DNA from 2 places in the Rhodococcus sp. no. 34 genome. Region 1 is predicted to be linked to the other one. Evidence: riboswitches for the same ligand, from Rfam matches in the RefSeq annotation. Region 1 holds a riboswitch; the other holds the start of a gene.

Region 1 (3,565 bases):
CGCTTGGAAGATGACCGGATGCCCCTGGCGGCTTCGGGGAAGCGTCGGCGTCACGGAGATGTCGAACTGTGAAGTCTGCCTGCGCACGTCGCCGACGGCGCCCGGAGTAGACCAGTTCTCGGACGTGCGAGAATCCGAGATCGCGTCGTCGGCCCACGAATCCCACAGTGCCCGCGCGGTTTCGATGAACTGCCCGGCACGCTCGTAGCGCAGGGAGTGGTCGAGGAAACCACCGCGACGGAAGTTCTCTCCCGTCCACGCGTTGTCGGTGGTCACCGCATTCCAGCCGGCCCGTCCGTCGGAAAGTAGGTCGAGGCCGGAGAGTCGACGCGCAAGGTCGGCCGGTTCGTTGTACGTGGTGTTCTGTGTCGCGACCAACCCGATCTTGTCGGTGATACCGGCGAGGGCGGCCAACTGCGCAATGGCGTCGGGGCGGCCGGCGATATCCAGATCGAGAATCTTGCCGTTCTGTTCCCGAAGCCGCAGGCCTTCACCGAGGAAGAAGGCGTCGAACAGACCTCGCTCGGCGGTGAGTACCAACCGCCGAAACGTCTCGAAGTCGATCTGGGATCCGCTCGCGGAATCGGACCAGATGGTGGTGTGGTTGACCCCCTGGAAGAAGACGCCGAAGTGAACGTGAGCGTCGGGTCGAGGTACGGCGGAGCGTGATGCAGTCATGGCCGAAATATCCTTAGCGCGAAGTCAAGTCAGGAGGAGTGGGCGAATCGATTTGCGGGTCGCTGCAGACCGAGGTTGCCCCTCAGGGTCGATCCCGGAACCGGGCGTCGCGTCAACCCGGCCTTGGACAGCGTCGGAAGCACGAATTTGGCCAGCACCGGAAGGTCCTCGTCGATCACGAGAGCATGGAAATGAACACCGTCGAGGTGTCCGGCCAATTCCTTCAGAACCACGGCCGCTTCCCCCGGATCTGCAGCCAGGAGCAGTCGGCCGGTGACGACGGCATTCCCGTACGAGTTCAGCTCGGTCCTCCGCTGCGCCGCAGACAGATTCGGCGTATCGAATGCCACATCGACCTCGGCGAACACCAATGACGCGCCCTCATCGCGCGCCTTGGCAGCCGACTGTGCAATGGTCTCCACCGAATCACCGGAAACGAGAACAACATCCGGCTGGCGTGGATCGATTTCGCCGTAGCGGCCGAACACCACCAACTGGCCTTGAGGCGGCCGCGGAACGATTGCCGGCCCCTTCACCGAGAACGTGTCGCCCTCGAAATTGACGTAATGCAGACGATCACGCTCGAGGAAACGCCCACTGAGATAGTCACGAACGACGGCGTCGTCCTCCCACGAGTCCCAGAGATCGGTCACAACGGTGACCGAATCCCGCTGCTCTTGCTGACGCGCCGACTCCGTTGTTACCGGAGCCCTCCCCCACGCCCTCGCCGCGGCATCGTCTTCGACCGGAACAGCAAGCCAGCCGCCACGCCCACGCGAGGAGTAGTCCAACGTCGCCAATTGCGAGGACGTATGAAACGGTTCGGCGTACGTGGTCCCGACGACGGGGACCAGCCCGATCGTGCTGGTTGTCGCCGCCACGTACGACGCCCTCGAGACGGCATCGATGCGGCCGACGACGTCACCACTCGGGGGGAGGATGGAATCGTCGAACGTCGCGAACGTGAAGCCGGCATTCTCGGCAGCCGCGACGCGATCGCGCACCGCTTTGCCCGTGAGCAGCTGGTCCGGGCGGTGTGAGCTTCGGCGCCAGGCAGCGGGGTGAGTGCCCTCGCCGTCCAGTTCGATACCCACGGCAAATACAGTCATGTGTCCTCCATCGGTCCTGGCGGTAGCACCCACACTGCGGTTAGGTAGCGGGTTGCTGCGGCATCATCGAGCCAGGTCTCTCAGCCACTCTGGATGGTGGATGCAATCTATGCGGGCCACGCTGGGCAAGTCAAATCACGCTTGTCGAATCATATTGACCTACAACATATTTCAATACAATCATCCTGATCGAAAGGGTTGCGCAACGCTAGCCGACGTAGACACGAAAGAGCCCCGCCCGACTCGCGTCGGACGGAGCTCTCGGTGTGCGCTGGAACGCTACTTCGCGCCCATCCATGCCTGATCGAACAGCATGATGCCGGTTGCAGTCGGAACCACACCGTGCACGTTCTTCTGCCAAGCCCAGAACGACGTGAGCCCGCCGATCGGCGCCGATGGAACCGTCTCGTTCCACAGCGTCTGAATTTTGCCGATGATCGCCAGGGTCGACGAATTGTCCTTGGCCTGTTGTAGATCTGCGATCAGCTGATCCATCGCCGGGTTCGCATATCCAGCAGTATTCGCCATCGAGGTGCTGTTGGTCGTGGAGAACAATCCGAGATCGAGAATCGACTCGTACATTCCGATGCCCGCGTGCGCGAGGTCGAAATCGTGCTTGACGTAGACGTTCTGCACGATGTCGCCGGCGTTGTTGGCCAAGATCAAGTTCACCTCGAACCCGACGGCCTGCAACAGTGACTGCACGGCGAGGCCGATCGCGTGGTCCTTCGGCTCACTGAGAACGACGTAGTCGAGGCTGCCGTCGTACCCGTCTGCCTTTGCCTGATTCAGAAGTTCCTTCGACTTTTCGGGGTCGTAGGCAATACCCGGTGTGTCTACATGCCATTGCGACGTCGGACCGAACAACTCCGAGCCCGGCAGTCCCTCACCGTTTTCCACTCGCTGATCGATCAACGTGGTGTCCAGCGCGTAGCCGATGGCCTGGCGAACGCGAACATCCGAGCCCGGTCGGCCTTCACGGTTGTTGACGATCTCGGCACTGCCGGCATTGAGCACGTCGATGTAGCCGGGGTAACCAGCGGACTTGGCAGAATTGATCGCCGACGTGAGGCCGCGAATGTAGGCGACATCGAGCTGACCGCTGTTCAATGATTCGAGATTGGCCTGCGGGCCGTTGAGCGCAACCATCCGCAACTTGTCCAGCTTGGGAGCGCCGCCGTAGTAGGACGGGTTGGCTTTGAAGATTCGCTCGACGCTCGGTGTGAAGACATCTTCGGTGAAAGGTCCGGCTCCGACGGCGGTGAACTTGTCGCCTTGCTGCGAACTCGGGGCGACGATCATCCCGTGCCCGAGAGCGAGCATCGACGGAAAACGCATCCACGGCGTCTTCAGCTTGAATTCCACTGTCGTCGGACCGCTTGCCTGCGCCGATTCCACCGAAGCCAGCCACAGTTCGGCGCCATTGCCCTTGCCCGCGTTGTACCGATCGATGCTCGCGATCACGGCGTTGGCGTCGAGGGTGGTGCCGTCACTGAACTTCACACCGTCGCGAAGTTTCAGCGTCCAGGTGGCTCCGTCGTCAGCTGTCTCGAGCGATTCAGCCAACTTGGGCTCGAACTCGCCGCTCGCAGTGTCGTAACTCATCAGGACGTCGTACACAGCAGCGAAGGCCTCACCGCCGGAACCGCCGCGAGCGGCCGTCTTCGTCGGGTCGAGTGAGGGAACGAGCACCTGTACGCCGTACGTCATGGTCCCGCCGGCCACCGCAGTTCCCGGATCGGGCTGCTCGTTGACCATGCCGATCACTATGTCTCCCG
Region 2 (3,565 bases), on a different contig from region 1:
CGCCGTCCATGAAGACCGCAGTGTCCGCCACTTCCCGAGCAAATCCGACCTCGTGTGTGACGATCACCAAGGTGGCGCCGTCACGGGCCAGCTGAGCGAGGACTTCGAGAACCTCGCCCACCAGTTCCGGGTCGAGCGCCGACGTCGGCTCGTCGAAGAGAATGACCGCCGGCCGCAGTGCCAGCGCTCGCGCTATCGCGACGCGCTGTTGCTGGCCACCGGAGAGTTGGCGCGGATACTCGTCCGCCTTGTCGCCTACCCCCACTCGCTCGAGCAGCGCGCGGGCCTCGCGGTACACCTCGTCACGATCACGCTTCTGGGCCGAGAGCGGCGCTTCCACCACGTTTTCCAACGCGGTCAGGTGCGGAAACAGGTTGAAGTTCTGGAACACGAATCCGATGTGCGAACGCTGTTTCAGGATCTCGCGGTCACGCAGTTCGTGGAGTCGATTTCCCTTGCGCCGGTATCCGATCAGCTCTCCGTCGATCCGTACGGTTCCGCGGTCGACCTTCTCGAGGTGATTGAGGGTTCGCAGCAAGGTGGATTTACCGGAACCCGACGGACCGAGAATGACGGTCACTTCGCCCTTGCGGACCAGGAGATCAACGCCGGCAAGTACTTCCAAGGCACCGAAGGACTTGTGAATTCCGCGCGCTTCGACGGCATACACCGTCTCTTCGGCCAGTTCTGCGGTCATCGGGTCGCACCTCTCGGAATATCGAGACGCGCATCGCGAATCTCTTCGAACTTCTTGCGCGCCTTCTGTACCGGAGTCAACGGAAGCGCACGGGCGGATCCTCGTGCATAGTGGCGCTCCACGTAGTACTGACCGATCGAGAGCAACGTCGTGAGGATGATGTACCAGATCGTGGCGACCATCAGCAGGGGCACGACTCGTCCGTTGCGGCCGAAGATGACCTGCACCTGGTAGAACAGTTCGGCGATTGCCATGGTGGAGACGATCGACGTTCCCTTGAAGAGTCCGATGACCTCGTTGGCGGCGTTGGGGAGGATCGCTCGCATTGCCTGCGGGAGAACGATCTTGAAGAACTGGCGACTGCGCGGAATACCGAGCGAGTGAGCAGCTTCGATCTGACCGTGATCCACCGAGATGATTCCGGAGCGGATGATCTCGGCCGAGTATGCAGCCTGGTGCAGCGCCAAACCGATGACTGCTGCGGTGAATCCGCCGATCACACCGCTGACCTGGAAGGTGAAGAACTCGGGCCCGAAAGGTATTCCGAGAGAAAGCGTCTGGTACAGGTATGTGATGTTGAACCAGAAGAGCAGCTGCACGATGAGTGGAATCGAGCGGAAGGCCCAGATGTAGGTCCAGGCGATCACCTGCAGGACCGGGTTTTTCGACAACCGACCGAGTGCCAGGAAAACACCGAGACCGAATCCGAGGATCGTCCCCCACAGGGTCAGTTTGATCGTCATCCACAGCGCGGCGAGCACTGATTTCGCGGTGAAGTACTGCGCGAACGTCGGCCAGTCCCAGCCGGGGTTGACGACGAGCCCGTGGATGAACTGAGCAAGCAGGACCAGCACGACCGCACTGATCACCCAGCGCAACGGGTGCCAGGTGCGAGCGACGACAAGCTCCGAGTCGGGTAGTTGCGACTCGGACACCGACTTTTCGGGGCGGACATCGGTGGGCGCGCTCACGGCGCGCTACCTGACGGAGTGGACATCACGAATAGACCTTTCGGGGAAATGGGAACGCAGCTGTGTCCTCGAGTTGGTGAGCTCGAGTTGCGAAGACGACGAGAGTTCGGTCAGCGACAGTGACACGAAGCGGTGCGGCACAGATCGATGTGACGTCGCTTGTGCGCAGCGTGCGAAGTGGTACCCATGTGATGCCTTCCATCGGTCCTGGCGGTAGCACCCGCTCCCGATCACTCGGGGGGTTGCTGCGACGTCGACGAGCCAGGTCTCTCGGTCGCTCTGGATGGTGAGCAAAGACTAGACGCGAAATGTCGAGTCGTCAAATGTTGTATTTCCCTGCACTGCAAGGGAAATGAAGGGTCCACGATGTTGAAATCGCATTGATTCCAACGGTGTCCGCAGCCGCGTTCGGCGTGTTGAATGGAGCGTTCGAATGAAGACCGGGACCGCCGTCCGGACTGACTTTTCCTCTGCCGTACCGTCTGCGGAGTGAGTGGACTCGACGCTTTCTTCATCTTGTTGGCCGGTATCGGCGCGGGCGCGATCAACGCCGTGGTCGGCAGTGGAACGCTGATCACGTTTCCCACCCTGGTCGCCTTCGGCATGCCGCCCGTGACCGCAACCATGTCCAACGCGGTCGGGCTCGTCGCCGGCGGAGTTTCGGGTACCTGGGGCTACCGACGTGAGCTGTCCGGACAGTGGGATCGACTGAAGTGGCAGATTCCGGCGTCACTCGCCGGGGCACTACTCGGTTCGTGGTTGCTCATGCATCTACCCGAGAAACTGTTCGAGACCATCGTTCCGGTGCTGCTGGTCCTCGCTCTCGCGCTCGTCCTCCTCCAACCACGCATCCAGGCGTGGGCCAAGAAGCGTTCCACCGAAGAAACGACGCTGTCCACCAAGAGGCTGATGCTCCTGACCGCCGGCACTTTTGCAGTCGGCATCTACGGCGGGTACTTCACTGCCGCGCAGGGCATCCTTCTCATCGGTGTGATGGGTGCCATCCTCCCGGAAACCCTCCAGCGCATGAACGGCGCGAAGAACCTGCTGTCGCTGCTCGTCAACATCGTTGCAGCAGGGATGTACATCACTCTGGCATTCGATCAGATCAATTGGGCAGCAGCCGGTTTGATCGCCGTCGGCTCACTCGGTGGTGGCGTTCTCGGTGCCCGCTACGGACGGCGCCTGTCCCCCACTGCACTGCGCTACACGATTGTCGTCGTCGGCCTGATCGGACTGTGGCGCCTTCTCGCTTGACCGCCCACATCGGGCGCCACCCGCACATACTGGAGTAATGACCAGTACAGAAGATCAGACCGGTTGGACCTACCTCATGGACATGGACGGGGTTCTCGTCCACGAGGAGCACTTGATACCTGGAGCGGACACGTTCCTGGCAGAGCTGGCGTCGAACGACATCCCGTACATGGTGCTCACCAACAACTCCATCCGCACCCCGCGTGACCTGCGAGCACGCCTGCTCAATTCGGGACTCGACATCCCGGAGAAGTCGATCTGGACGTCAGCGCTCGCAACCGCGACGTTCCTGGCCAACCAGCGGCCGGGCGGCAGCGCCTACGTGGTCGGCGAATCGGGCCTGACCACTGCCCTGCACGACATCGGTTACGTCCTGACGGACAGCGACCCCGACTACGTCGTCCTCGGCGAGACGCGAACGTACTCCTTCGAGGCAATCACCACCGCCATTCGCCTGGTCGAGCGTGGATCGCGGTTCATCGCCACCAACCCGGACGCCACTGGACCGTCGCGAGACGGCTCGCTGCCGGCCACCGGCTCGGTCGCCGCTCTCATCACCAAGGCGACCGGACGCGATCCCTACTACGTCGGCAAGCCCAACGCCTTGATGATGCGCTCAGCCCTGCGGTCCATCGGCGCT

The links. A riboswitch is a leader RNA that binds a small molecule or an ion and turns the genes downstream of it on or off. The one in region 1 is predicted to bind S-adenosylmethionine.
Region 2: linked by a shared signal. The riboswitch ahead of ACYP01_RS19810 (putative leader peptide) and the one ahead of ACYP01_RS02760 (LLM class flavin-dependent oxidoreductase) in region 1 are both predicted to bind S-adenosylmethionine.

What each region holds. Positions count from the first base shown of each region.
Region 1 covers NZ_BAAILK010000012.1:404,956-408,520, forward strand. The annotation lists gene ACYP01_RS02755 (NtaA/DmoA family FMN-dependent monooxygenase) at 1-678, opposite strand, end outside; gene ACYP01_RS02760 (LLM class flavin-dependent oxidoreductase) at 708-1,787, opposite strand; SAM riboswitch class I at 1,792-1,887, opposite strand; gene ACYP01_RS02765 (ABC transporter substrate-binding protein) at 2,067-3,565, opposite strand, start outside.
Region 2 covers NZ_BAAILK010000041.1:515,575-519,139, forward strand. The annotation lists gene ACYP01_RS19800 (amino acid ABC transporter ATP-binding protein) at 1-697, opposite strand, end outside; gene ACYP01_RS19805 (amino acid ABC transporter permease) at 694-1,668, opposite strand; gene ACYP01_RS19810 (putative leader peptide) at 1,779-1,856, opposite strand; SAM riboswitch class I at 1,864-1,958, opposite strand; gene ACYP01_RS19815 (sulfite exporter TauE/SafE family protein) at 2,158-2,925, shown strand; gene ACYP01_RS19820 (HAD-IIA family hydrolase) at 2,963-3,565, shown strand, end outside.